3 regions of the Pseudomonas sp. MM213 genome follow, and region 2 is predicted to be linked to each of the others. Evidence: predicted binding sites of a transcription regulator. Region 2 holds the regulator's gene; each other region holds the start of a gene.
What was found. The regulator sigma-54, encoded in region 2, starts transcription at its own class of promoters, with help from an activator protein. The targets are predictions, from matches to a motif close to ANTGGCATNNANNTTGCTNT.
Positions count from the first base shown of each region.

Region 1: a site for sigma-54 is predicted at 6,540-6,559, ahead of glnA (type I glutamate--ammonia ligase). Genes of this name have one in related genera too.
Region 3: a site for sigma-54 is predicted at 6,014-6,033, ahead of K5R88_RS16470 (pilin). Genes of this name have one in related genera too.

Region 1 is NZ_CP081943.1:5,000,811-5,008,663, reverse strand. Features, by position in the region: gene K5R88_RS22925 (glycogen/starch/alpha-glucan phosphorylase) at 1-2,009, opposite strand, end outside; gene K5R88_RS22920 (YkgJ family cysteine cluster protein) at 2,269-2,709, shown strand; gene typA (translational GTPase TypA) at 2,912-4,732, opposite strand; gene thiI (tRNA uracil 4-sulfurtransferase ThiI) at 4,872-6,326, opposite strand; gene glnA (type I glutamate--ammonia ligase) at 6,656-7,853, shown strand, end outside.
Region 2 is NZ_CP081943.1:5,627,388-5,635,240, forward strand. Features, by position in the region: gene K5R88_RS25490 (ZIP family metal transporter) at 1-489, shown strand, start outside; gene K5R88_RS25495 (HPr family phosphocarrier protein) at 497-772, opposite strand; gene rapZ (RNase adapter RapZ) at 788-1,645, opposite strand; gene ptsN (PTS IIA-like nitrogen regulatory protein PtsN) at 1,648-2,112, opposite strand; gene hpf (ribosome hibernation-promoting factor, HPF/YfiA family) at 2,125-2,433, opposite strand; gene K5R88_RS25515 (RNA polymerase factor sigma-54) at 2,508-4,001, opposite strand; gene lptB (LPS export ABC transporter ATP-binding protein) at 4,186-4,911, opposite strand; gene lptA (lipopolysaccharide transport periplasmic protein LptA) at 4,911-5,459, opposite strand; gene lptC (LPS export ABC transporter periplasmic protein LptC) at 5,446-6,018, opposite strand; gene K5R88_RS25535 (KdsC family phosphatase) at 6,026-6,550, opposite strand; gene K5R88_RS25540 (KpsF/GutQ family sugar-phosphate isomerase) at 6,550-7,524, opposite strand; gene K5R88_RS25545 (ATP-binding cassette domain-containing protein) at 7,801-7,853, shown strand, end outside.
Region 3 is NZ_CP081943.1:3,632,255-3,640,107, reverse strand. Features, by position in the region: gene K5R88_RS16505 (energy-coupling factor ABC transporter permease) at 265-954, shown strand; gene K5R88_RS16500 (hypothetical protein) at 1,019-1,234, shown strand; gene yacG (DNA gyrase inhibitor YacG) at 1,243-1,443, opposite strand; gene coaE (dephospho-CoA kinase) at 1,440-2,063, opposite strand; gene K5R88_RS16485 (prepilin peptidase) at 2,060-2,932, opposite strand; gene K5R88_RS16480 (type II secretion system F family protein) at 2,934-4,151, opposite strand; gene pilB (type IV-A pilus assembly ATPase PilB) at 4,154-5,854, opposite strand; gene K5R88_RS16470 (pilin) at 6,080-6,496, shown strand; gene K5R88_RS16465 (BON domain-containing protein) at 6,824-7,177, shown strand; gene K5R88_RS16460 (DUF2845 domain-containing protein) at 7,472-7,768, opposite strand; gene K5R88_RS16455 (DUF748 domain-containing protein) at 7,768-7,853, opposite strand, start outside.

The DNA of each region.
Region 1 (7,853 bases), 630 kb from region 2:
TTGAGGCCGAACTTCATGTTACTGGTGCCCGACGCCTCGAAGCCTGCAGTGGAAATCTGCTCGGACAAATCCGCCGCCGGAATGATGCTCTCCGCCAGGCTGACGTTGTAGTTAGGCAGGAACACCACTTTAAGCAAGCCGCGCACGGTCGGGTCGTTGTTCACCACCCGGGCGATGTCGTTGGTCAGTTTGATGATCAGCTTGGCCTGGTGATAACTGGCGGCGGCCTTGCCGGCGAAGATCTTCACTCGCGGCACCCAGTCGATTTCCGGCTCGGCGCGAATCGCCTGATACAGCGCGACGGTGTGCAGCAAGTTGAGCAACTGACGTTTGTATTCGTGGATCCGTTTGACCTGCACGTCGAACATCGCCGCCGGGTTGACCGCGACCCCAAGTCGTTCGTGAATGATGTACGCCAGCGCTTTTTTGCTGTGCAGGCGCTGTTCGGCGAAGGCCTTGCGGAACGCGGCTTTTTCCGCGAACGGTTCCAGATCGAGCAAGCGCTCTTCCGGGTTATCCAACAGATCAGGGCCGAGGGCATCGACCAGCATCGAGGTCAATTCCGAGTTGGCCTGATACAGCCAGCGGCGGAAGGTAATGCCGTTGGTCTTGTTGTTGATCCGCTCCGGATAGAGCTTGTGCAGCTCCGAGAACACGGTTTTGCGCATCAGTTGCGTGTGCAGCCCGGACACTCCGTTGACGCTGTGGGAGCCGAGAAACGCCAGGTTGCCCATGCGCACACGGCGACCGTTGTCCTCTTCGATCAGCGATACCGCGCGCAGCACGTCAAAATCATGGATGCCTTTGGCGCGCAGCGAGTCGATGTGCTGGGCGTTGATCAGGTAAATGATCTGCATGTGCCTTGGCAGCATCCGCTCCATCAAACCGACCGGCCAGGTTTCCAGCGCTTCCGGCAACAGCGTGTGGTTGGTGTACGAAAGCGTGTCGACGGTGACCTGCCACGCGGCGTCCCACGCCACGTCGTAGACATCGACCAATTGGCGCATCAGCTCGGCCACGGCAATGGACGGGTGAGTGTCGTTGAGCTGGATTGCCGCGTGGTCGCCCAGGGTCAGCACCGAGGTGTGCATGTTGCGATGACGGCGCAGCAAATCCTGGAGAGATGCAGCGACGAAGAAGTATTCCTGGCGCAGGCGCAGTTCCTGACCGGCTTCGGTGCTGTCCGCCGGGTACAGTACGCGAGAGATACTTTCCGCCCGCGCCACTTCAGCGACTGCGCCGAGGTGGTCGCCGGCGTTGAAGCGCTCAAGGTGCAAATCTTCCATCGCGCGGGCACGCCACAGGCGCAGCGTGTTGACGCTCGCCCCGCGCCAGCCGACTACCGGGGTGTCATAAGCAATGGCGCGCACGGTTTCCGCCGGGGACCAGACTTGCTTGGACTTGCCGTTTGAGTCGGTCACGGTTTCGACGCTGCCGCCGAAGCCGATCGGGTAAACCACTTCTGGCCGTTCGAATTCCCACGGGTTGCCGAAATCCAGCCAGTGTTCGGTCTGTTCCTGCTGCCAGCCATCGACAATCGCCTGGCGGAACAAGCCGTGCTCATATCGAATGCCATAACCGTGGCCGGCGATGCCGAGGGTCGACATGCTTTCCATGAAGCACGCCGCCAGACGACCGAGGCCGCCGTTACCCAAGGCTGCATCGGGCTCCAGCAAACGGATGCGTTCGAGGTCGACGCCGAGTTCGGTCAGCGCTTCGCGGGCGACGTCGAGCAGGCCGAGGTTGCTCAAACTGTCGTAGAGCAGCCGGCCGATGAGAAATTCCAGGGAGAGGTAATAAACCCGCTTTTGACCTTTGCGGTAGATCTGCCGGGTGTGATCCATCCAGTGCTCGACCATGTGATCGCGCGCCGCCAGCGCAATGGCTTCGAACCAGTCGTGGTCGAAGGCGTGATCCGGGTCTTTACCCACCGCGTAGGTGAGTTTGGTCAAGACGGCGTCGCGGAATGCGGCCACCTCTGCTTCGCGAACAAGTGGTTCTTGAGTCATCGATAAGACCTCGAGCGAGCTTTGAGTTGTCTGAGCCTAGACGGTCTGACAGGCGGTAGAGGCTCTGGTTCGGCAGTTTTTCCTGTTAGTGCGAGATAGGTCGGCATTACCTTGTCGTGTACCTGAATCAATGCAGGGGCCGTGCCGGAATTCAAGTGTTGTTGACCACAGTTAAAAAAATCTGGCGAAAGGTTGTTCAAAAATCCACCAGTCCCGGTATGATCGCGCGCCCTGATGCACACGCTGGTAACAACCGATGATGAAGCCCAACCTGATCGCCGCCGCAGAGATCGATCGTCTCGATACCTGGGCCAAATACTCTGCGCCGATGTGCGGTTCCTGCATATCCAGCTGCTGCACCCTGCCGGTCGAGGTCAAGATCAAGGATCTGATCCGCATCGGCATCGTCGACGAGTTCGAGCGCGGCGAACCGGCGAAGAACATCGCCAAGCGTTTGCAGAAGGAAGGGATCGTCGAGCGTTACAGCCAGAAGACCGAGATCTTCACCCTCCAGCGCATGAGCAACAACGATTGCCTGTATCTGGATCGTAAGAGCCGTCTGTGCACTATTTATGAAAAGCGCCCGGATACTTGCCGCAATCACCCGAAGATCGGGCCGCGACCGGGGTATTGCGCTTACAAGCCGAAGGAAGTGGCGCGCGAGACCAGCAGCAGCCGTCGGCCCCTCGAGAAATTCTGATCCGGAATATGGGCGCCTGAACGGGCGCCTTCGCGGGCAAGCCTCGCTCCTACAAGGGCAGCGCATAACCTGTAGGAGCGAGCGATGCGGCGATCCGACTTGCCCGCGAAGGGGCCGGTGAAAGCACCACACAAACCCCAGACAAACAAAAACGCCCCCGGCCTTTCGACCGGGGGCGTTTTCATTCAGCCTGAACTAAAACTCAGTTCTTGGCTTTCTTGGCAGCGCGGGTACGCTCGCCTTCGTCCAGGATCTTCTTACGCAGGCGGATCGACTTAGGCGTAACTTCGCACAGCTCGTCGTCCTGGATGAATTCCAGGGCCTGTTCCAGGGTGAAGCGAACAGGTGGAACCAGAGCGATGGTTTCGTCTTTACCCGAAGCACGCATGTTGTCGAGCTTCTTACCTTTGGTTGGGTTGACGCCCATGTCGTTATCACGGCTGTTCAGACCAACGATCTGACCGTTGTAGATTTCCTGACCGTGTTCAACGAACAGCTTGCCACGTGCCTGCAGGGTTTCCAGGGAGTAGGTCAGAGCCTTGCCGGTTTCTACCGATACCAGAACACCGTTCTGACGACCGGACATGTCGCCGGACTTCATGGTGTCGTAGCGATCGAAGATCGAGGTCAGGATGCCAGCACCGTTGGTCAGGGTCAGGAACTGGTTACGGAAACCGATCAGACCACGAGCAGGGATGTTGTATTCCAGACGCACACGGCCTTTGCCATCCGGCACCATGTTGGTCAGGTCGCCCTTACGCAGACCCATCTCTTCCATGACCTTGCCCTGGGATTCTTCAGGGGTGTCGATGGTGACGTTTTCAAACGGTTCCTGCTTCACGCCGTCAACCTGACGGATGATCACTTCAGGACGACCAACGCCCATTTCGAAGCCTTCGCGACGCATGGTTTCGATCAGTACCGAGAGGTGCAGCTCACCACGGCCGGAAACCTTGAACTTGTCAGCCGAGTCGCCTTCTTCAACGCGCAGTGCAACGTTGTACAGCAGCTCTTTGTCCAGACGTTCCTTGATGTTACGGGAAGTCACGAACTTGCCTTCTTTACCGCAGAATGGCGAGTCGTTTACCTGGAAGGTCATGGAAACGGTTGGCTCGTCAACGGTCAGAGGCTTCATCGCCTCGACGTTGTCCGGCTGGCACAGGGTGTCGGAGATGAACAGCGAGTCCATACCGCTCACGCACACGATGTCACCGGCAAACGCTTCTTCAACGTCGATACGGTGCAGACCGTGGTGACCCATCAGCTTCAGGATACGGCCGTTGCGTTTCTTGCCGTCGGCGCCGATGGCAACAACCGGAGTGTTCGGCTTGACGCTACCACGAGCGATACGGCCAACACCGATAACACCCAGGAAGCTGTTGTAGTCCAGTGCCGAGATTTGCATCTGGAACGGGCCTTCACGGTCAACTTTCGGCGCAGGTACGTTGTCGACGATCGACTGGTACAGCGGGGTCATGTCTTCAGCCATGTCGGTATGGTCCAGACCGGCAATGCCGTTCAGGGCCGAGGCGTAGACGACTTTGAAGTCCAGCTGTTCTTCGGTGGCACCCAGGTTGTCGAACAGGTCGAAGATCTGGTCCAGAACCCAGTCCGGACGCGCGCCTGGACGGTCAACCTTGTTGATGCACACGATCGGACGCAGGCCGGCTTCGAAAGCCTTCTTGGTCACGAAACGGGTTTGCGGCATAGGGCCGTCTTGAGCGTCAACCAGCAGCAGAACGGAGTCAACCATCGACATTACGCGTTCAACTTCGCCGCCGAAGTCGGCGTGGCCCGGGGTGTCCACGATGTTGATGTGGTAGCCGTTCCAGTTGATGGCGGTGTTTTTCGCCAGAATGGTAATACCGCGCTCTTTTTCCTGGTCGTTGGAGTCCATCACGCGCTCGTCGTTGAGCTCGTTGCGCTCCAGAGTGCCGGATTGACGCAGGAGTTTGTCTACCAGGGTGGTTTTACCATGGTCAACGTGAGCAATGATGGCGATGTTGCGTAGATTTTCGATCACTTGTGTATCTCGATCAGAGGATTCGGTGTGCTGACAAGTCTTGGCAGCGATTAACAGTAGAGTCAGGCCTTGCCGTTACAGCTTGACGGCAGAGTCGGGGGGCCGATGACGCAGGCCACAGGCAAACAGCCCCGGGCTCTTAGCTCGGTCGATAAACGCGCACATTGGCATGCCCCTCACTGAGCAAATGGTGGGCATGCAGGCGACTCATCACGCCTTTGTCGCAATACAGCAGGTACTGGCGAGTAGGGTCCAGTTCCTTGAAACGAGCGTTCAATGCATAAAACGGCATCGTCTGTACCTCAATGCCACCGAGTTCCAGCGGCTCGTCTTCAGCGGCATCCGGGTGACGGATGTCGATGATGATCTGGCCCGCCAGTGCTTCGCTGACTTCTTCGATTTGCAAATCCTGGCCCAATTCGTCGATCACGCGATCGATCGGCACCAGTTTGGCGTTCTCGAGCGCACGCTCAAGGACTGCCATGTCGAATTCTTTCTCTTCATGCTCCACCCGGTGGCGCTTGGCAGCCGTCTTCGGGTTGACTGAAATGACCCCGCAATACTCCGGCATGTGCCGGGCGAAATCGGCGGTACCGATTTCGTTGGCCAGATCGATGATGTCCTGCTTGTGACTGGCGATCAGCGGGCGCAGCACCAGCTTCTCGGTCACGCAGTCGATCACGTTCAGATTCGGCAATGTCTGGCTCGACACCTGGGAGATCGCCTCCCCGGTCACCAGCGCTTCGATTTGCAGTCGATCGGCAATTTGGGTCGCAGCGCGCAACATCATACGCTTCAATACTACGCCCATATGACTGTTATCGACTTTACCGAGAATTTCTCCCAGTACTTCCTCGAACGGCACACTGACAAATAACACGCGTTGGGAGCTGCCGTACTTCTTCCAGATGAAGTGCGCGACTTCCATCACGCCCAGTTCGTGGGCCCTTCCGCCCAGATTGAAGAAGCAGAAGTGGGCCATCAGGCCGCGACGCATGATCTGGTAGGCCGCCACAGTGGAGTCGAAGCCGCCGGACATCAGCACAAGTGTCTGCTCCAGTGCACCCAGCGGATAACCGCCGATGCCGTTGTGCTGACTGTGGATCACGAACAACCGTTGGTCGCGAACTTCGATTCGGACTTCGATTTCAGGTTTTTTCAGGTCGATCCCGGCGGCACCGCACTGGCGGCGCAACTGGCTACCGACGTATTTCTCAATATCTATCGAACTGAATGGGTGCTTGCCGGCGCGTTTGCAACGCACCGAGAAAATCTTGCCGGCCAGCGCATCACCGTAGTGCTGCTTGCATTTTTCAACGATGTCGTCGAAATCACCCAGCGGGTACTCATCGATTTGCAGGAAGTGCGCGACGCCCGGCATGCAGCTCAGACGCTCGCCCATCTCCTTCAGAGCCTTGGGATCGCTGACGCGGGTTTCCAGCTCGAGGTTGTCCCACACGCCGTTCACCACCACGGCCGGATCCAGATCGCGGAGCACGGCACGGATGTTCTTGGCCAACTGGCGGATGAAACGCATCCGTACCGGGCGGCTCTTGATGGTGATCTCTGGGAAGACTTTTACGATTAATTTCATGGAAACAGCGCGCGCGAGGCCTGCCGAAAAAGGGGGCGCGGATTATAGCGGAAATTGCTCAAGGTTTAACCAGTTAATGTGCAGAAGGTTTTGCGCGCACCAAAACAGGTCATTTATTGATTTTAGCGCCACATTGTAGGGCGTGATTTTCCCCATTAATGCGCTTTACACCTTTATAAGCGTGATATTGGGGCAAAAAACCCATGGTGGGGCACTGGCATGCAATTTGCTCCCTTGTGAGGCAGGTTGCCTTGGCAGAGTATTCGCGCCGGCATCACCCACATTCTAAGGGCATCCACTACTAAGCCCGAAGCCACCCGGAGGACACTATGTCGAAGTCGGTTCAACTCATCAAAGATCATGACGTCAAGTGGATTGATCTGCGCTTCACGGACACCAAAGGCACCCAGCACCACGTGACCATGCCGGCTCGCGACGCGCTGGATGAAGACTTCTTCGAAGTCGGCAAGATGTTCGACGGTTCCTCCATCGCTGGCTGGAAAGGCATCGAAGCCTCCGACATGATCCTGCTGCCGGACGACAGCACTGCCGTACTGGACCCGTTCACCGAAGAGCCGACCCTGATCCTGGTCTGCGACATCATCGAACCTTCGAGCATGCAAGGCTACGATCGCGACCCACGTGCGATCGCCAAGCGCGCAGAGGAATACCTCAAATCCACCGCCATCGGCGACACTGTGTATGCCGGTCCGGAGCCAGAGTTCTTCATCTTCGACCAAGTGAAGTTCAAGTCCGACATCTCCGGTTCCATGTTCAAGATCTACTCTGAACAAGGCTCGTGGATGTCCGACCAGGACGTGGAAGGCGGCAACAAAGGCCACCGTCCAGGCGTCAAAGGCGGCTACTTCCCGGTTCCACCGTTCGACCACGACCACGAAATCCGTACCTCCATGTGCAACGCACTGGAAGAAATGGGCCTGACCGTCGAAGTTCACCACCACGAAGTGGCAACTGCCGGCCAGAACGAAATCGGCGTCAAGTTCAACACCCTGGTGAAGAAAGCCGACGAAACCCAAACCCTGAAGTACGTCGTGCACAACGTGGCCGATGCCTACGGCCGCACCGCTACCTTCATGCCTAAGCCTCTGTACGGCGACAACGGCTCGGGCATGCACGTGCACATGTCCATCTGGAAAGACGGCAAGAACACCTTCGCAGGTGAAGGCTATGCCGGTCTGTCCGATACCGCTCTGTACTTCATCGGCGGCATCATCAAACACGGTAAGGCCCTGAACGGCTTCACCAACCCGGCGACCAACTCCTACAAGCGTCTGGTTCCAGGCTTCGAAGCTCCAGTGATGCTGGCCTACTCGGCCCGTAACCGCTCCGCTTCGATCCGTATTCCTTACGTGTCGAGCCCGAAAGGCCGCCGTATTGAAGCGCGCTTCCCGGATCCAGCTGCCAACCCGTACCTGTGCTTCGCAGCACTGATGATGGCTGGCCTGGACGGTATCCAGAACAAGATCCACCCTGGCGATGCAGCTGACAAAAACCTGTACGACCTGC
Region 2 (7,853 bases):
TCCGGCGCCTCACCGGAAATGCTCGTCGGCACGCTGGAGCGGCCGGTCATTGCGCCACGGATCTGGTTGTTCGTGTTTGCCATCATTGCCCATAACATTCCCGAAGGCATGGCGGTCGGTGTCTCGGCGGGTGGCGGCATGCCCGACGCCGACAGCCTGGCCATGGGCATCGCCTTGCAGGATGTGCCGGAAGGATTGGTCATTGCGTTGGTGTTGGCCGGGGCAGGGATGTCGCGGGTCAAGGCGTTCCTGATCGGGGCAGCATCAGGCTTGGTCGAGCCGGTCTTCGCACTGTTGTGCGCCTGGCTGGTGAGCCTGGCCGAACTGCTGTTGCCATTGGGCCTGGCGCTCGCGGCCGGGGCCATGTTGCTGGTGGTCACGCACGAAGTCATCCCCGAGTCGCGCCGCCATGGTCACGACAAGCTGGCCAGCCTTGGGCTGCTGATCGGGTTTTGTTTGATGATGGTGATGGATACAGCGCTCGCCTAGGCGAGCGTTATTCGCCTTCGTCGAAGTAACGGTTGATCAAGTCTGTCAGCGCATCCAGCGCTCTTTGCTCGTCTTCGCCTTCGGTGCTGATATAGATTTTGGTGCCTTTGCCTGCAGCGAGCATCATCATTGCCATGATGCTTTTGCCGTCGACCGTTGATTCCGGCGTTCGTCCGACTCTGATCGTGCAGTCTTTGAACTCGCCGGCGACACCAACGAATTTGGCGGAAGCACGGGCATGCAGACCCAGCTTGTTGATGATTTCGATTTCCAGAGCAGGCATCGCGATGTGAATCCTTTAGCTGAGGTCGCGGTGGCGGACCTGGACGTTCTTCAGGGTTTTTTGCAGGGCCTGACCCAGACGTTCGGTCAGATAGACGGAGCGGTGATGCCCGCCGGTGCAGCCGATGGCAATGGTGACATAAGCGCGGTTGCTGGCGGCAAAGCGCGGCAGCCATTTGAGCAGGTACGTGGAGATGTCCTGGAACATCTCTTCGACGTCCGGCTGGGCGGCCAGATACGTGGCAACCGGTTCATCAAGCCCGGACTGATCGCGTAGCTCGGGCTTCCAATAGGGGTTCGGCAGGCAGCGCACGTCGAACACCAGGTCGGCGTCCACCGGCATGCCGCGCTTGAATCCGAACGACTCCACCAAAAACGCAGTACCGGGTTCCGGCTGGTTCAGCAGGCGCAACTTGATGGTATCGCGCAGCTGATACAGGTTCAGGTTGGTGGTGATGACCTTGAGATCGGCGAGGTCGGCAATCGGCCCGAGCAGGCTGGTTTCGTCGTTGATCGCCTCGGCCAGCGAGCGATTGGCGCTGCTCAGCGGGTGACGACGGCGAGTTTCCGAAAAACGTTTCAGCAAGGTTTCTTCGTCGGCGTCCAGGTACAGGACGTCGCACTGGATATGCCGGCTGCGAACTTCTTCGAGCAGTTCCGGAAACCGGCTCAGGTGGCTCGGCAGGTTGCGCGCATCAATAGAGACGGCAACCAGCGGTTGCGCCAGTTCGGTGTGGATCAGCGCGCGTTCAGCCAGTTCCGGCAACAATCCGGCGGGCAGGTTGTCGATGCAGTAATAGCCGTTGTCCTCGAGAACATCGAGCGCGGTGCTTTTACCTGAGCCGGAACGGCCACTGACGATGATCAAGCGCATGATTAGTGCCCGTTTTGCTCGTCCAGGACAACCTGATACAAGGCTTCATTGCTCGGGGCGCTACGCAGGCGATCGCGGACTTCCTTGCGATCGAGCATGCTGGCGATCTGGCGGAGCAATTCAAGGTGCGCATCGGTAGCGGCTTCGGGGACCAGCAGGACGAACAGCAGGTCAACCGGAGCACCGTCGATGGCGTCGAAATCGATGGGGGCGTCCAGGTGCATCAAGGCACTGATGGGCGAGGTGCAACCTTTCAGCCGGCAGTGAGGGATAGCGATGCCGTTGCCAAAACCGGTCGAGCCGAGTTTTTCACGGGCAATCAACGCCTCGAAGACATCTTGCATCTCCAGATCCGGCACTTCCCGGGCGATCAGGTTGGCAATTTGCTCGAGGGCTTTCTTTTTGCTGCCGCCCGGCACGTTCACGAGGGAACGGCCGGGGGTCAGGATGCTTTCAAGTCGGATCATGGGTTGGGAGTGTTAACGACCGGTCGCGCCCTGGAGGAGGCTCTGGGTCTTTTCCTTATGCTTTTTGAGTTGTTTATCCAGCTTGTCGGTCAATGCGTCGATCGCCGCGTACATATCGGTATGTTCCGCGTTGGCGACCACTTCATTGCCGGGAATATGCAGCGTGGCTTCGATTTTCTGCTTCAGCTTTTCGACCGTCATCGTGACCTGCACGTTGGTGATCTTGTCGAAATGCCTCTCTAACCGTTCGAGTTTTTCGCCGATGTAGGTGCGAAGAGGTTCGGTCACTTCCAGTTGGTGTCCACTGATGTTGACTTGCATACAGCTTCTCCTTCGTTGCCAGTGCATAAAGCGGTAGACCAGATGATCTACCACTGGAACGCTGTGGCGTGGCTCTACATCAACCGCTTGCGTTCGCTCGAAGGCGCGATCCCGAGGGATTCGCGGTACTTGGCGACGGTGCGGCGAGCCACCTGAATGCCTTGTGCCTCCAGTAAACCAGCGATCTTGCTGTCACTCAACGGCTTTTTCTGATTTTCCGCGGCAACCAGTTTTTTGATGATCGCGCGGATCGCCGTGGACGAGCATTCACCGCCTTCGGAGGTGCTGACGTGACTGGAGAAAAAGTATTTCAGCTCATATATGCCCCGGGGGGTATGCATGAATTTTTGTGTGGTTACGCGGGAAATCGTCGACTCGTGCATGCCCACCGCTTCGGCGATGTCATGCAGCACCAGCGGTTTCATCGCTTCGTCGCCGTATTCCAGAAAACCGCGCTGATGCTCGACGATCTGGGTGGCAACTTTCATCAGGGTTTCGTTGCGGCTTTGCAGGCTCTTGATGAACCAGCGGGCCTCTTGCAACTGATTGCGCATGAAGGTGTTGTCGGCACTGGTGTCGGCGCGGCGCACAAAACCGGCGTATTGGGCGTTGACCCGCAGCCGTGGCACCGATTCCTGGTTCAGCTCGACCAGCCAGCGCTCGTTGTCCTTGCGCACGATCACGTCGGGGACGACGTACTCGGCTTCGCTGGATTCGATCTGCGAGCCAGGGCGCGGATTGAGGCTCTGAACCAGTTCGATCACCTGGCGCAGTTCATCTTCCTTGAGCTTCATGCGGCGCATCAGCTGGCTGTAGTCGCGGCTGCCGAGCAGGTCGATGTAATCGGTGACCAGGCGCTTGGCCTCGGCCAGCCAAGGTGTCTTGGCAGGGAGTTGGCGCAATTGCAGCAGCAGGCATTCACCCAGGTTGCGGGCGCCGATGCCGGCGGGTTCGAATTGCTGGATGCGATGCAGGACGGCTTCGATCTCGTCCAGTTCGATGTCGAGTTCCGGATCGAAGGCTTCGAGGATTTCCTCAAGGGTTTCGTCCAGGTAGCCCTGATTGTTGATGCAATCGATCAGGGTCACGGCGATCAGGCGATCGGTGTCGGACATCGGCGCCAGGTTCAGTTGCCACAACAGGTGGCTTTGCAGGCTCTCACCGGCGGATGTACGGGTCGTGAAATCCCACTCGTCGTCATCGTTGCTCGGCAGGCTGCTGGCGCTGGTCTGGTAGACGTCTTCCCAGGCGGTGTCGACGGGCAGTTCGTTGGGAATGCGCTCGTTCCAGTCACCTTCCTCGAGGTTATCCACCGTCGGGGCGGTTTCCTGATAGGAGGGTTCTGAAACGTCGGCGTTGGGTTGCTGTTCGGCTTTGTCGGCCAAGGGGTCGGCGTTATCGAAGTCGTCGCCTTCTTCCTGGCGTTCGAGCATCGGATTGGACTCCAGGGCCTCCTGGATTTCCTGTTGCAGGTCCAGGGTCGACAATTGGAGCAGGCGGATGGCCTGTTGCAGCTGCGGTGTCATCGTCAGCTGCTGGCCCATTCTCAAGACTAGCGATGGTTTCATGGCAGGGGCTAAACACCTTATTCGCCGGCGCACATGCGCCATCCACTACAGGGCGCCGAAGCGCCAAACATAAGCAAATTATATGCCCGAAACCGTAGCGTTTGCCTAGAGCGCTGTAACAATAAAAAAGTATTGATTTTTTATCGAGACAAGCGCTCGGGCAGCCAGCCAGACACCTTAGTGCTTACAGGCGGAACTCATGGCCCAGATAGACTTCTTTCACGAGGTCGTTGGCCAGGATGGTGGCCGAATCACCTTCGGCGATCAGTTGGCCATCGTTGACGATGTAGGCGGTTTCGCAGATATCCAGCGTCTCACGGACGTTGTGGTCGGTGATCAGCACGCCAATGCCCTTGGCCTTGAGGTGGTAGATGATCTGTTTGATGTCGCCCACCGAAATCGGGTCCACGCCGGCGAACGGTTCGTCGAGGAGGATGAATTTCGGGTTGGTGGCCAGTGCCCGGGCGATTTCCACGCGGCGGCGCTCGCCACCGGACAGGCTCATGCCGAGGCTGTCGCGGATGTGGCTGATGTGGAATTCCTGCAGCAGGCTTTCCAGTTCCTTGCGGCGATCGGCCTTGTCGAGTTCCTTGCGGGTCTCGAGGATCGCCATGATGTTGTCGGCGACCGAGAGTTTGCGGAAGATCGACGCTTCTTGCGGAAGATAGCCGATACCGGCCTTTGCACGACCGTGCATCGGCTGGTGGCTGACGTCCAGATCATCGATCAGTACGCGACCCTGATCCGCCTGAACCAGGCCGACAATCATGTAGAAACAGGTGGTTTTACCGGCGCCGTTAGGGCCAAGCAGGCCGACGATCTGACCGCTGTCGATAGACAGGCTGACGTCGCGCACGACCTGACGGCTCTTGTAGCTCTTGGCCAAATGCTGAGCTTTCAGAGTTGCCATTACGGGGCCTTTTGCTCGTCGGTTTTCTTTTTCGGCTGGATAACCATGTCGATACGCGGACGCGACTCGGTCACGTTGGTGCCCGTGGCACGGCCTGCGCTGGCAAGCTTTTTGTTGGTGTCGTAGACGATTTTCTCGCCTTGGGTGACGTTACCGTCCTTATCGACAACTTTGGCGCGATCGATCAGCACGACGCGATCTTGCGAGGCGTGGTACTGGATGGTGACGCCCCAGCCCTGAACCGGCTTGGTGTCGCCCGCCGTTTGCAGTTGTTCGAAATAGGCAAGGTTGCCCACCGAAGTCACCACGTCGATGTCGCCCGCAGGGGTGCGGGTCATGGTCACAGTATTGCCTTTAACGATCATCGAACCTTGGGTGATGATCACGTCACCTTTATAGGTGGCAATACCGTTCTTGTCGTCCAGTTGGGCGTCGTCGGCCTGGATGCGGATCGGCTGCTGTTGATCGTTCGGCAGAGCCCAGGCGCTCACGCTTCCCAGTGCTGCGCTCAGGCCGAGCAAAATAGGGAGAGTTTTAACGAGCCTCATACTGTCCTCTTACGTTCGATAGCAGGTGTATCCTGCTTTCTTTCAAATACGCTTTCATTCCCTTGCCAGTCGATACACCGCCAGCGCCGTCGATTCTAACGGGTTGCTCGGTCTGCGCATATTGCTGTTGCGGGAACACGGTCATACGGGTGGTGGTAATCAGGGTCTTGCGGTTTTTCTCGTCGAAACGCGTGATGCGCACCGAGTCGATCAGTTCGACCTGGGTGCCGTCCGGGTTGACCTCGCCGTGTTCGCTCTGGACGTGCCAAGGGAACTGGGTGCCGCGGAACAGGTTCAGGTCCGGGTTGGTCAGCAGCGTCACTTCGGTCGCCTTCAGGTGTTCAACCTTGTCGGACGTCATTTCGTATTGCAGTTTGCCATCCGGCAGGAACTGGACGCTGTGCGCGTTGATCGCGTAGTAGTCGATTTCGCTTTCGTCGACCGTTGCCACAGGCTTGTCGAGGAAGCGCTCCGGGCTGATGTTCCAGTAGCCGACCGCAGCAAATATCGCTGCGATGCAACCGAACATCAGGATGTTGCGAAATTTCTTGCTCAGCATAGTTGGCTCACAGGTACGCGGCGTTGGCCGCATCGAGGCGGCCCTGGGCGCGCAGGATCAATTCGCAGAATTCGCGAGCGGCACCCTCGCCACCACGGGCCTGGGTGATGCCGTGGGCGTGTTCACGCACGAAGCTGGCGGCATTGGCCACCGCCATGCCCAGGCCGACGCGGCGGATCACCGGCAGGTCTGGCAGGTCGTCGCCGAGGTAGGCGACTTGTTCATAGCTTAGATTGAGCTGTGCGAGAAGCTCGTCAAGCACCACCAGTTTATCTTCACGGCCCTGATAAAGGTGGGGAATACCGAGGTTCTTCGCCCGTCGCTCGACCACCGGGGTCTTGCGGCCGCTGATGATAGCCGTCTGCACGCCCGCTGCCATCAACATCTTGATGCCCTGGCCGTCGAGCGTATTGAATGTCTTGAATTCGCTGCCGTCTTCAAGGAAGTACAGGCGTCCGTCAGTCAGGACGCCGTCAACGTCGAATACCGCCAGTTTGATCTGTTTGCCGCGTTGCAGCAGGTCCGTGCTCATTACATTACTCCCGCGCGCAGCAAATCGTGCATGTTCAAGGCGCCGACCGGGCGGTCTTCGCTATCGACCACGACCAGCGCGTTGATTTTATGGTCTTCCATGATTTTCAGGGCCTCGGCCGCGAGCATCTCGGCGCGGGCGGTCTTGCCGTGAGCGGTCATGACCTGGTCGATCGTCGCGCTGTGGATGTCGATGCTGCGATCCAGGGTGCGGCGCAAATCGCCGTCGGTGAAGATCCCGGCGAGTTTGCCGTCGGCTTCCAGGATCACGGTCATGCCCAGACCCTTGCGGGTCATTTCCATCAGCGCGTCCTTGAGCAAGGTGCCGCGCTGGACTTGCGGCAGCTCCTGCCCGGCGTGCATGACGTTTTCCACTTTCAACAGCAGGCGTCGGCCCAGCGCGCCACCCGGGTGGGAAAAGGCGAAGTCTTCAGCAGTAAAGCCGCGGGCTTCCAGCAGCGCAACGGCCAGGGCGTCGCCCATGACCAGCGCTGCGGTGGTCGACGATGTCGGCGCCAGGTTCAGCGGGCAGGCTTCGTGCTCGACGTGTACGTTGAGGTTGACCTCGGCGGCCTTGGCCAGCGGTGAGTCGGGGTTGCCGGTCACGCTGATCAGTTTGATGCCCAGGCGCTTGATCAGCGGCAGCAGGGTCACGATTTCGTTGGTGGAGCCGGAGTTCGACAGGGCCAGGATGATGTCGTCGCGGGTGATCATGCCCATGTCGCCGTGACTGGCTTCGGCCGGGTGCACGAAAAACGCCGTGGTGCCGGTGCTGGCCAGGGTGGCCGCGATCTTGTTGCCGATGTGCCCTGATTTGCCCATGCCGACCACGACTACGCGGCCTTTGCTGGCCAGAATCATCTCGCAAGCGCGTACGAAATCTGCGTCGATGTGGGGCAGCAAGCCTTCTACGGCTTCCAGTTCGAGGCGGATGGTGCGTTGTGCTGATTGAATCAGGTCGCTGGATTGGCTCATGTCAGAAATCGTATAGCCTGATGAAAAGGCGGCGATTATAGCGGTAATGATCGAAACCCTCACGCAAGTTCGTCGCGCTTTGTCATTCCCTGTTACCGAAACCCTCCGAGTGAAAGCTTTTTGCCTGTCATGTTGCTGAACATGGCCCGGCTTGGCGCTTGGGCGCTTGGCCTTTGCAGTGATATAGTTCGCCGCCAGTTCGGCCTGCCCGGGAGGTATGTGCTTTCGTCAGAAAGTCAGGCGTCCGAGTGAGAGGCTGCATCGCAAGGAGTTTAGATGAGTGCCGATAACGCCTACGCGGTCGAGCTGAAGGGACTGACCTTCAAGCG
Region 3 (7,853 bases), 2.0 Mb from region 2:
CGCCCCCGGCCATGGATGGCCGATGGCGGCGGGCCCACGGAGCAGGACCGGAGCGAGGGCATGGCGAGCCTTAGCGAGCCACCGAACGAAAGGGGCAAGAGCCCTTGGTTACTTGGGGCTCTTCCAAGTGACTCGCCGTAAGGGCGAAACCAATAGCCGCCATCACCGCAAAAACGGATATGCCCCCAACCAAAGACCAACCAAACACCGGTGTAAACTGATACCCCACCCTATTCCGGCAAAGACAAGGGAGCCCACCCAGCCATGATCGGCGCCGAGCTGCTGTCCCCCGAAACCCTCACCGTCGGCTGGCTGATCTACATTCCAGCCCTGATCTGGGCCATCGCACGTGCCCCGTGGGTCGAGTTGTTCAGCGACAGCCGCCGCCAGCATCTGTTGTTCGGCACCGTGTTCGCGCTATTCATGCTGTGGCTGGTACGCCGGGATTTCGACACCGGCGTGTCCTATCACTTCATCGGCATGACCGCCGTAACCCTGCTCCTGGACTGGCCCTTGGCGATCGTCGGCGGACTGGTCGCACAAGCAGGCCTGGTCATGCTCGGACGCCAGGACCTCGCCGCCGTCGGCGTGAACGGCGCCTTGTTGATTCTGCTGCCCGTGCTGGTCACCGAGTGCTGCGCAATCCTGGTCGAGCGCGCGCAGCCGCGTAATCCCTTCGTGTATATCTTCGTTTCCGGTTTCTTCGCAGCGGCGCTGTCGGCCTTGCTGTGCCTGCTGCTAGCCCTGTGGCTGCTGTGGTTCAACGAGCTTTTCGTCATGCCTTACTGGCTGGAAGATTTTGTCGGTTACCTGTGGCTGATCATCTTTCCCGAAGCCTTCATCAACGGCATGGTCGTCAGCGCGCTGGTGGTGTTCAGCCCCGAATGGCTGGAGACCTTCAACCGCACACGCTATCTTTCGGCACCCTGGAAGGACGACGATCCGAAATCTTGATCCACATCAAATCCAAAAAACGTCGACGAATCCATGCTCCGAAAAACCTTCAGGAGCATCGAAAATGAGTGTCTACGAATGGGCAAGGCAGGAGTTGCGCCACAGTCTGGATGCAGCGCAGGAAGTCGGGTTTGATCCGGGGTTGAGCCTGCGCGCCCTGCTCAGCGCGGTGGTGCAGCAGAGCAAGGCCGTGCGCAGTGTCGAGGATCTGGCCGATGAGTTGCAGTTTCTCGCCGAGAACCTCGATGACGGTCAGGACTACGGCTTCATGCGGCCCTGAACCGTCACTTAGTGACGCGGGTCGAAATCACCACTGAACAACTCGTCCTCGGCATCGGGTGCCACTGGAATCTTGTGCTCTTCCGATGCCCACGCACCCAGGTCGATCAGTTTGCAGCGGTCCGAACAGAACGGCCGGAATGTGCTTTCCGGGGTCCATTCCACAGGGGCGCCGCAGGTTGGGCATTCGACGGTTGGGATCTGGCTCATGACTGGCCTCCACGCAATGTAAGGTAAAAGTGATGCAGGCGTTCGACCTCGCTGTGCAGCCAGGCGAGGTCGCGGTCGTTGACCACCACATCGTCGGCATGGCTCACGCGATCCTGGCGACTGGATTGCGCCTTGAGGATCGCCTGGACCTGTTGTTCGCTGGTCTGGTCACGCTGCAGGGTGCGTTCGATCTGTAGTTGTTCGGGCGCATCGATCACCAGCACTCGCTGGGTCATGGCGTACTGCCCGGACTCGATCAGCAACGGCGAAACCAGAATCGCGTAAGGCGATTGTGCCTTGCCCAGGTGATCGGCGATTTCCCTGGCGATCAGCGGATGCAAAAGCGCCTCGAGCCAGAGGCGTTGCTCAGGCACCTCGAAGATCAGTTTGCGCAACGCTGCGCGATCCAGTTGCCCGTCGGCTTGCAACACGCCGGGGCCAAAATGTTCGGCGATCTGTGCCAGCGCCGGGCGACCCGGCTCCACCACCCAGCGCGCCGCATGATCGGCATCGACCACGTGCACGCCCAGGTCGATGAAGTGCTGGGCGGCCGCGCTTTTGCCGCTGCCGATGCCGCCGGTCAGGCCGAGAATCCAGGGTTTATCCACAGGGGTATTCATTTCAAACCGACAAACTGCCAATAGAAGCCGGTTATTTGACCACCCCAGAGCAATGCAATCCAGCCGGCAATCGCCAGATAGGGACCGAAGGGGATCGGGGTCGAGGTTTTCGCATTGCGCAGGCTCAGCAAAATCATGCCGATAATCGCGCCCACCAGGGACGACAACAGAATGGTCAGCGGCAAAATCTGCCAGCCGCCCCAGGCGCCCAGCATGGCCAACAGCTTGAAATCGCCGTGGCCGATGCCTTCCTTGCCGGTGATCAGCTTGAACAGCCAGAACACCGACCACAGCGCCATGTAGCCCGCAATTGCGCCCCACAGCGCCTCGTGCAACGGCACGAACAATCCGAAGCTGTTGACGACCAGTCCCAGCCACATCAGCGGTAGCACCAGCACATCCGGCAACAGTTGATGCTCGGCGTCGATCAGGCTCATGGCCAACAGGCCCCAGCTCAGGACCAGCACCATCCCGGCTTGCCAGCCGAAACCGAAATGCCAGGCAATGAACGCCGACAGCAGGCCGCAGGCCAGTTCGGTCAAGGGGTAGCGTTTGCTGATGGGCGCTGCGCAGCTTGAGCATCGTCCACGTAAAAACACATAACTTAGCAGCGGGATGTTTTCCCAGGCGCGAATTCGGTGCCCACAATGCGGGCACTCGGAGTGGGGCAGCATCAGGTTGTAGGTCGCAGGCGGTGTTTCGCCAGGCAAACCGAGAATGTCCCGGGCCTGCAATTGCCACTCACGCTCGAGCATTTTCGGCAGGCGCCAGATCACCACATTGAGGAAGCTGCCGACCAGCAAGCCGACCAGCAGTGCAATGACGACAAACGCCAGCGGGTACACGGTCAGGATTTCGTTCAAAGGCATGTCAGATCGCATTGCCGAGTTGGAAAATGGGCAGGTACATCGCAACCACCAGGCCGCCGACGATAACACCCAGCACCACCATGATGAATGGCTCCATCAGGCTGGTGAGATTGTCGACCATATTGTCGACTTCCGCCTCATAGAAACTGGCGACCTTGTCGAGCATGTCGTCCAGTGCGCCCGACTCTTCGCCAATGGCCGTCATCTGGATCGCCATGTTCGGAAAGACGCCGGCGGTGCGCATGGAGAAATTCAGCTGCATCCCCGTCGAAACGTCCTGCTTGATACGCAGCACCGCCCGCTTGAACACGATGTTGCCGGTCGCGCCCGCCACTGACTCCAGCGCCTCGACCAGCGGTACACCCGCGGCGAAAGTGGTCGACAGCGTACGGGCGTAACGGGCCACGGCGGACTTGTACATCAATGCGCCAATCAACGGCAGTTTCAGCAGCCAGGTGTCTGTCCGGTCCCGAAAGCCTTGCGATGTCTTGAAGGCGTGGCGCACACCGAATATCGCCGCGATCAGCACGCCAAGCATCAGCCACCACCAATCCTGCATGAACTGCGACAGACCGATGACCATCACCGTGAACGCCGGCAGTTGCGCACCAAAACCTTTGAACACCGACTCGAACTGCGGCACCACCTTGACCAGCAGAATCCCGGTGACGATGATCGCGACGAACACCACCGCCAGCGGATAAGTCATGGCTTTCTTGATCTTGGCCTTGAGGCTTTCGCTCTTTTCCTTGTAGGTCGCGACCCGCTCCAACAGGGTGTCCAGCGCGCCGGCCTGTTCGCCGGCATCCACCAGATTGCAGTAGAGCTCATCAAAATACTGCGGCTTTTTGCGCAGGGCTGCCGCGAAGCTGTTACCCGCCGCGACTTCCTGTTTCACCTCGTCCACCAGTTTGCGCATGGCCGGGTTTTCGAAGCCTTCGCCGATGATGTCGAACGATTGCAACAGCGGTACGCCGGCTTTCATCATGGTCGCCATCTGCCGGGTGAACAGGGCAATGTCATTCGCCTTGATGCGTTGGCCGAGGCTGAAAAACGAGGCGGATTTCTTGCGCACCTTGCCGGGGTTGATGCCTTGCTTGCGCAGTTGCGCCTTGATCAGCGCCGGGTTCTGAGCGCTGAGTTCGCCGGTTATTTTCGTACCTTTTTTGTCGGTGCCTTCCCAGGCGTACACACTGATTTTTGCTGCTTTGACCGCCATGTTCAGTCCTTGGTGACCCGGTTGATTTCTTCAAGGCTGGTGATGCCTTGCATGGCCTTGATCAGCCCGGAAGTACGCAGGTCGTTGAAGCCGTCCTTGCGCATCTGGATATCGATTTCCAGCGAATTGCCTTCGGCCATGATCAGCCGTTGCAGGCCTGCTGTGTTCTTCACCACTTCATAAATCCCCACGCGCCCCTTGTAGCCGCCGTTGCACTGATCGCAACCGACCGGCTCATAGATCGTGAATGTGCCAATCCGTTCCTCTGGGAAGCCTTCCTTGATCAATGCCTCGCGGGGAATATCGATGGGCTTCTTGCACTGGCTGCACAGTTTGCGCGCCAGGCGCTGGGCGATGATCAGGCTGACGGACGTCGCGATGTTGAACCCCTGAATGCCCATGTTGTGCAGGCGGGTCAGGGTTTCCGCGGCGCTGTTGGTGTGCAGGGTCGACAGCACCAGATGCCCGGTCTGGGCGGCCTTGATGGCAATTTCGGCGGTTTCCAGGTCGCGGATCTCGCCGACCATGATCACGTCCGGGTCCTGCCGCAAGAAGGAGCGCAGCGCCTGGGCAAAACCCAGTCCCTGCTTGGCGTTGACGTTGACCTGGTTGATGCCTTCCATGTTGATCTCGACCGGGTCTTCGGCGGTGGAGATGTTGATGTCCACGGTGTTGAGTATGTTCAGCCCGGTGTAGAGCGACACGGTCTTGCCCGACCCCGTGGGGCCGGTCACCAGAATCATCCCTTGCGGCTGCTTCAGCGCGGCCATGTAGAGGTCTTTCTGGTCCGGCTCGTAGCCGAGGGCGTCGATGCCCATTTGCGCGCTGGATGGGTCGAGGATCCGGATCACCACTTTCTCGCCCCACAGGGTCGGCAGGGTGTTGACCCGGAAGTCGATGGATTTGCTCTTCGACAGGCGCATCTTGATCCGCCCGTCCTGGGGTTTGCGTCGCTCGGAGATGTCGAGGCTGGCCATGACTTTCAGGCGGGCGGCGATGCGGTTGGCCAGTTGAATCGGCGGCTTGGCGACTTCACGCAGCATGCCGTCGGTGCGCATCCGCACGCGGTAGGTTTTTTCGTAGGGCTCGAAATGCAGGTCGGAAGAGCCACTCCTGATCGCGTCCAGCAGCATCTTGTGAACGAAGCGCACCACCGGCGCGTCGTCGGCATCCTGTCCGGCGATGGCGTCCTGTTGGTGGTCATCGATCGACTCGATGTCCATGCCATCGAGGTCGACGTCGGCCATGTCTTCCAGTCCGCTGGCATGGCTGTCGAAGAACTTCTCGATGGCATCGCTGAGCTTGTCGTCCTCCACCAGGATGGCTTCGGTGTTCAGCCCGGTGCTGAACTGGATGTCGTTGATGGCCTGGTGATTGGTGGGGTCGGAAACCCCCACGAACAACTTGTTGCCACGCCGCCAGAGGGGCAGGGCGTGGTGCTGGCGAACCAGTTTTTCGCTGACCAGGCCCTTGGGTTGGGTTTCCTTGTCCAGGCAGTTGAGGTCGAGCAGTGCCATGCCGAAATGCTCCGAGGCGATCTCGGCGACCTGGCGGCTTTTCACCAGTTTGTTCTGCACCAGATAACTGACCAGGGAGATTTTATGACGTTGGGCTTGCTGATACGCCTGTTGCGCGCTTTGGTCGGTGAGCAGCTCGGCAAGCACCAATTGCTTGGCCAGACCGCTAAGGGCGATGTCATTCATGGGGATACCGGACACAGACAGTTCATGACTTATAGCCTAGTCAACCGGTGACGCCAAACCAGCGCTGCTCTGGTGACAAAAAGTGTCAGATAGTGCGGATCCTGAGGGCAGGACAAGGCCTTGCGTCGTTCTCGCGCCCCGCTAACAGGGGGTAACGGGCTTGGCATGGGCTGTGCTGAGACTGGTTCAGATCATGAGATTTCGACTCATGCATGGAGCTTGTCTATGAGTGCTCAGAAAGGTTTTACGCTTATTGAATTGTTGATCGTGGTGGCGATCATCGGGATTCTGGCGACGTTTGCGTTGCCGGCTTACTCGAAGTATCAGGCCCGGGCGAAAGTGACGGCGGGGTTGGCGGAGATTTCAGCATTGAAGGTTTCGTTTGAAGACCTGATGAATGCCGGCACTGCAGAACCCACCACACTGACGGGCGCCGGCACGACAACGCAGAACTGTGCAATTGCTGTCACCGGCACGGTTGCCTCAGGCGCTGGCACCATTGTCTGCACCCTGCAGAAAGCACCGGCCCCTGTGGCAGGTAAAACCATCACGCTGACTCGCAGCGCCACTGCAGGCTGGTCATGCGCGACCGGCGTGACTGCCGATTACGCACCGCCTGGTTGCACAGCCTCGGCAACTTAATGCTGAAAACGGCTAGATAGAAGAATGCCCCATCGTCGGATGGGGCATTTTTTGGGGGGGAAACTCCAGGTTCGCTGCGTTTCTTGGTGAGATTTGGAAAACCTCACAAATTCATGGCCTTAGGCCCACGTTAAAACCTGCAACTTGCATGTAGAGAATGTCGAAGTCATGCAATTTGCATGATTCCGAAAATCAGTCGATTTTTTAAGTTGTTGATTTATAAGGGGTTAGTAACTGTTTCAAAGTTGGCACAGCGTTCGCACTATACCCAGTAACCCTGCTGACAAGACACGCAGCAGACTTTATGAAAAAACAGGAGTTACTCGTATGAAGAAGTTCGCTATCGCTGCCGCTACTGCTACCGCGCTGACCCTGACCATGGCCAACGTTGCATTCGCTCAAACCCAGGCTACCCAAGCCCCAATGGTGCTGGCTGCCGGTGAAGTGACCAAGGCTAAAGAAGCCACTTCCGATACCTGGATCACCACCAAAGTCAAAGCTGACCTGGTGACCGAAAAAGGCATTCCTGGTACCGATATCAAAGTCGAAACCAACAAAGGTGTTGTATCCCTGTCGTCCACCGTCGCGGTGACTGACGCTCAGAAAGCCACCGCCGTGGCCATCGCCAAGAAAATCAAAGGCGTCCAGGCGGTCTCCGCTGACGGCCTGAAAGCCGAGTAAGGCAAGACTTCTCGCCTGAACGGGAGAAGACGCGGTAGACGAGCCGAGTCATGCGTCTGCCGCAACTTGAGAGTTCATGCGACGGCCACAAGGAAGTGGCCATTACAGGCCCCTGACATTCGTGTCCGGGGCCTGTTCTATTCCGGGCTACGCAAAACCAAAATGTGGGAGCCGGCTTGCTGCGGGCGGCGTTCCGACGATTGCGGTGTGTCAGTAAACAGTTTCGTCGACTGAAACACCGCAATCGTCGGAACGCCGCCCGCAGCAAGCCGGCTCCTACAAAGGGTCTGTGTGTCAGTTTCCGCGTTTGCTGGTGATCTGCTTCAAGCGATTGCCTTCAAACCGCAGGTATTGATACATCCCGCCGTTGGGCCCGTAGGTCCATTCCTCGACCTGGAATTCTTCCCGACGGTTGGCGCTGCGCTTGTAGCCCAACAGGTCTCGACTGACCGGCTCACCGCACTTCTGCAGGACTTCGCTGGACCGGTCGCCGACGCTGACCAACTGACTGCCGCAGCGCAGGGTATCGGCGGCTGAGGCCTGACTGGCCGCCATTGCCAGTGTCAGGCTGATCAGCAACCGACTGATCATCACTCGGCATCCAGGTGCAACGGCGTTACCACACGACCGTCACTTTCGGCTTCGCCGAGGCTGGCATCGATGAAGTACACGCGGT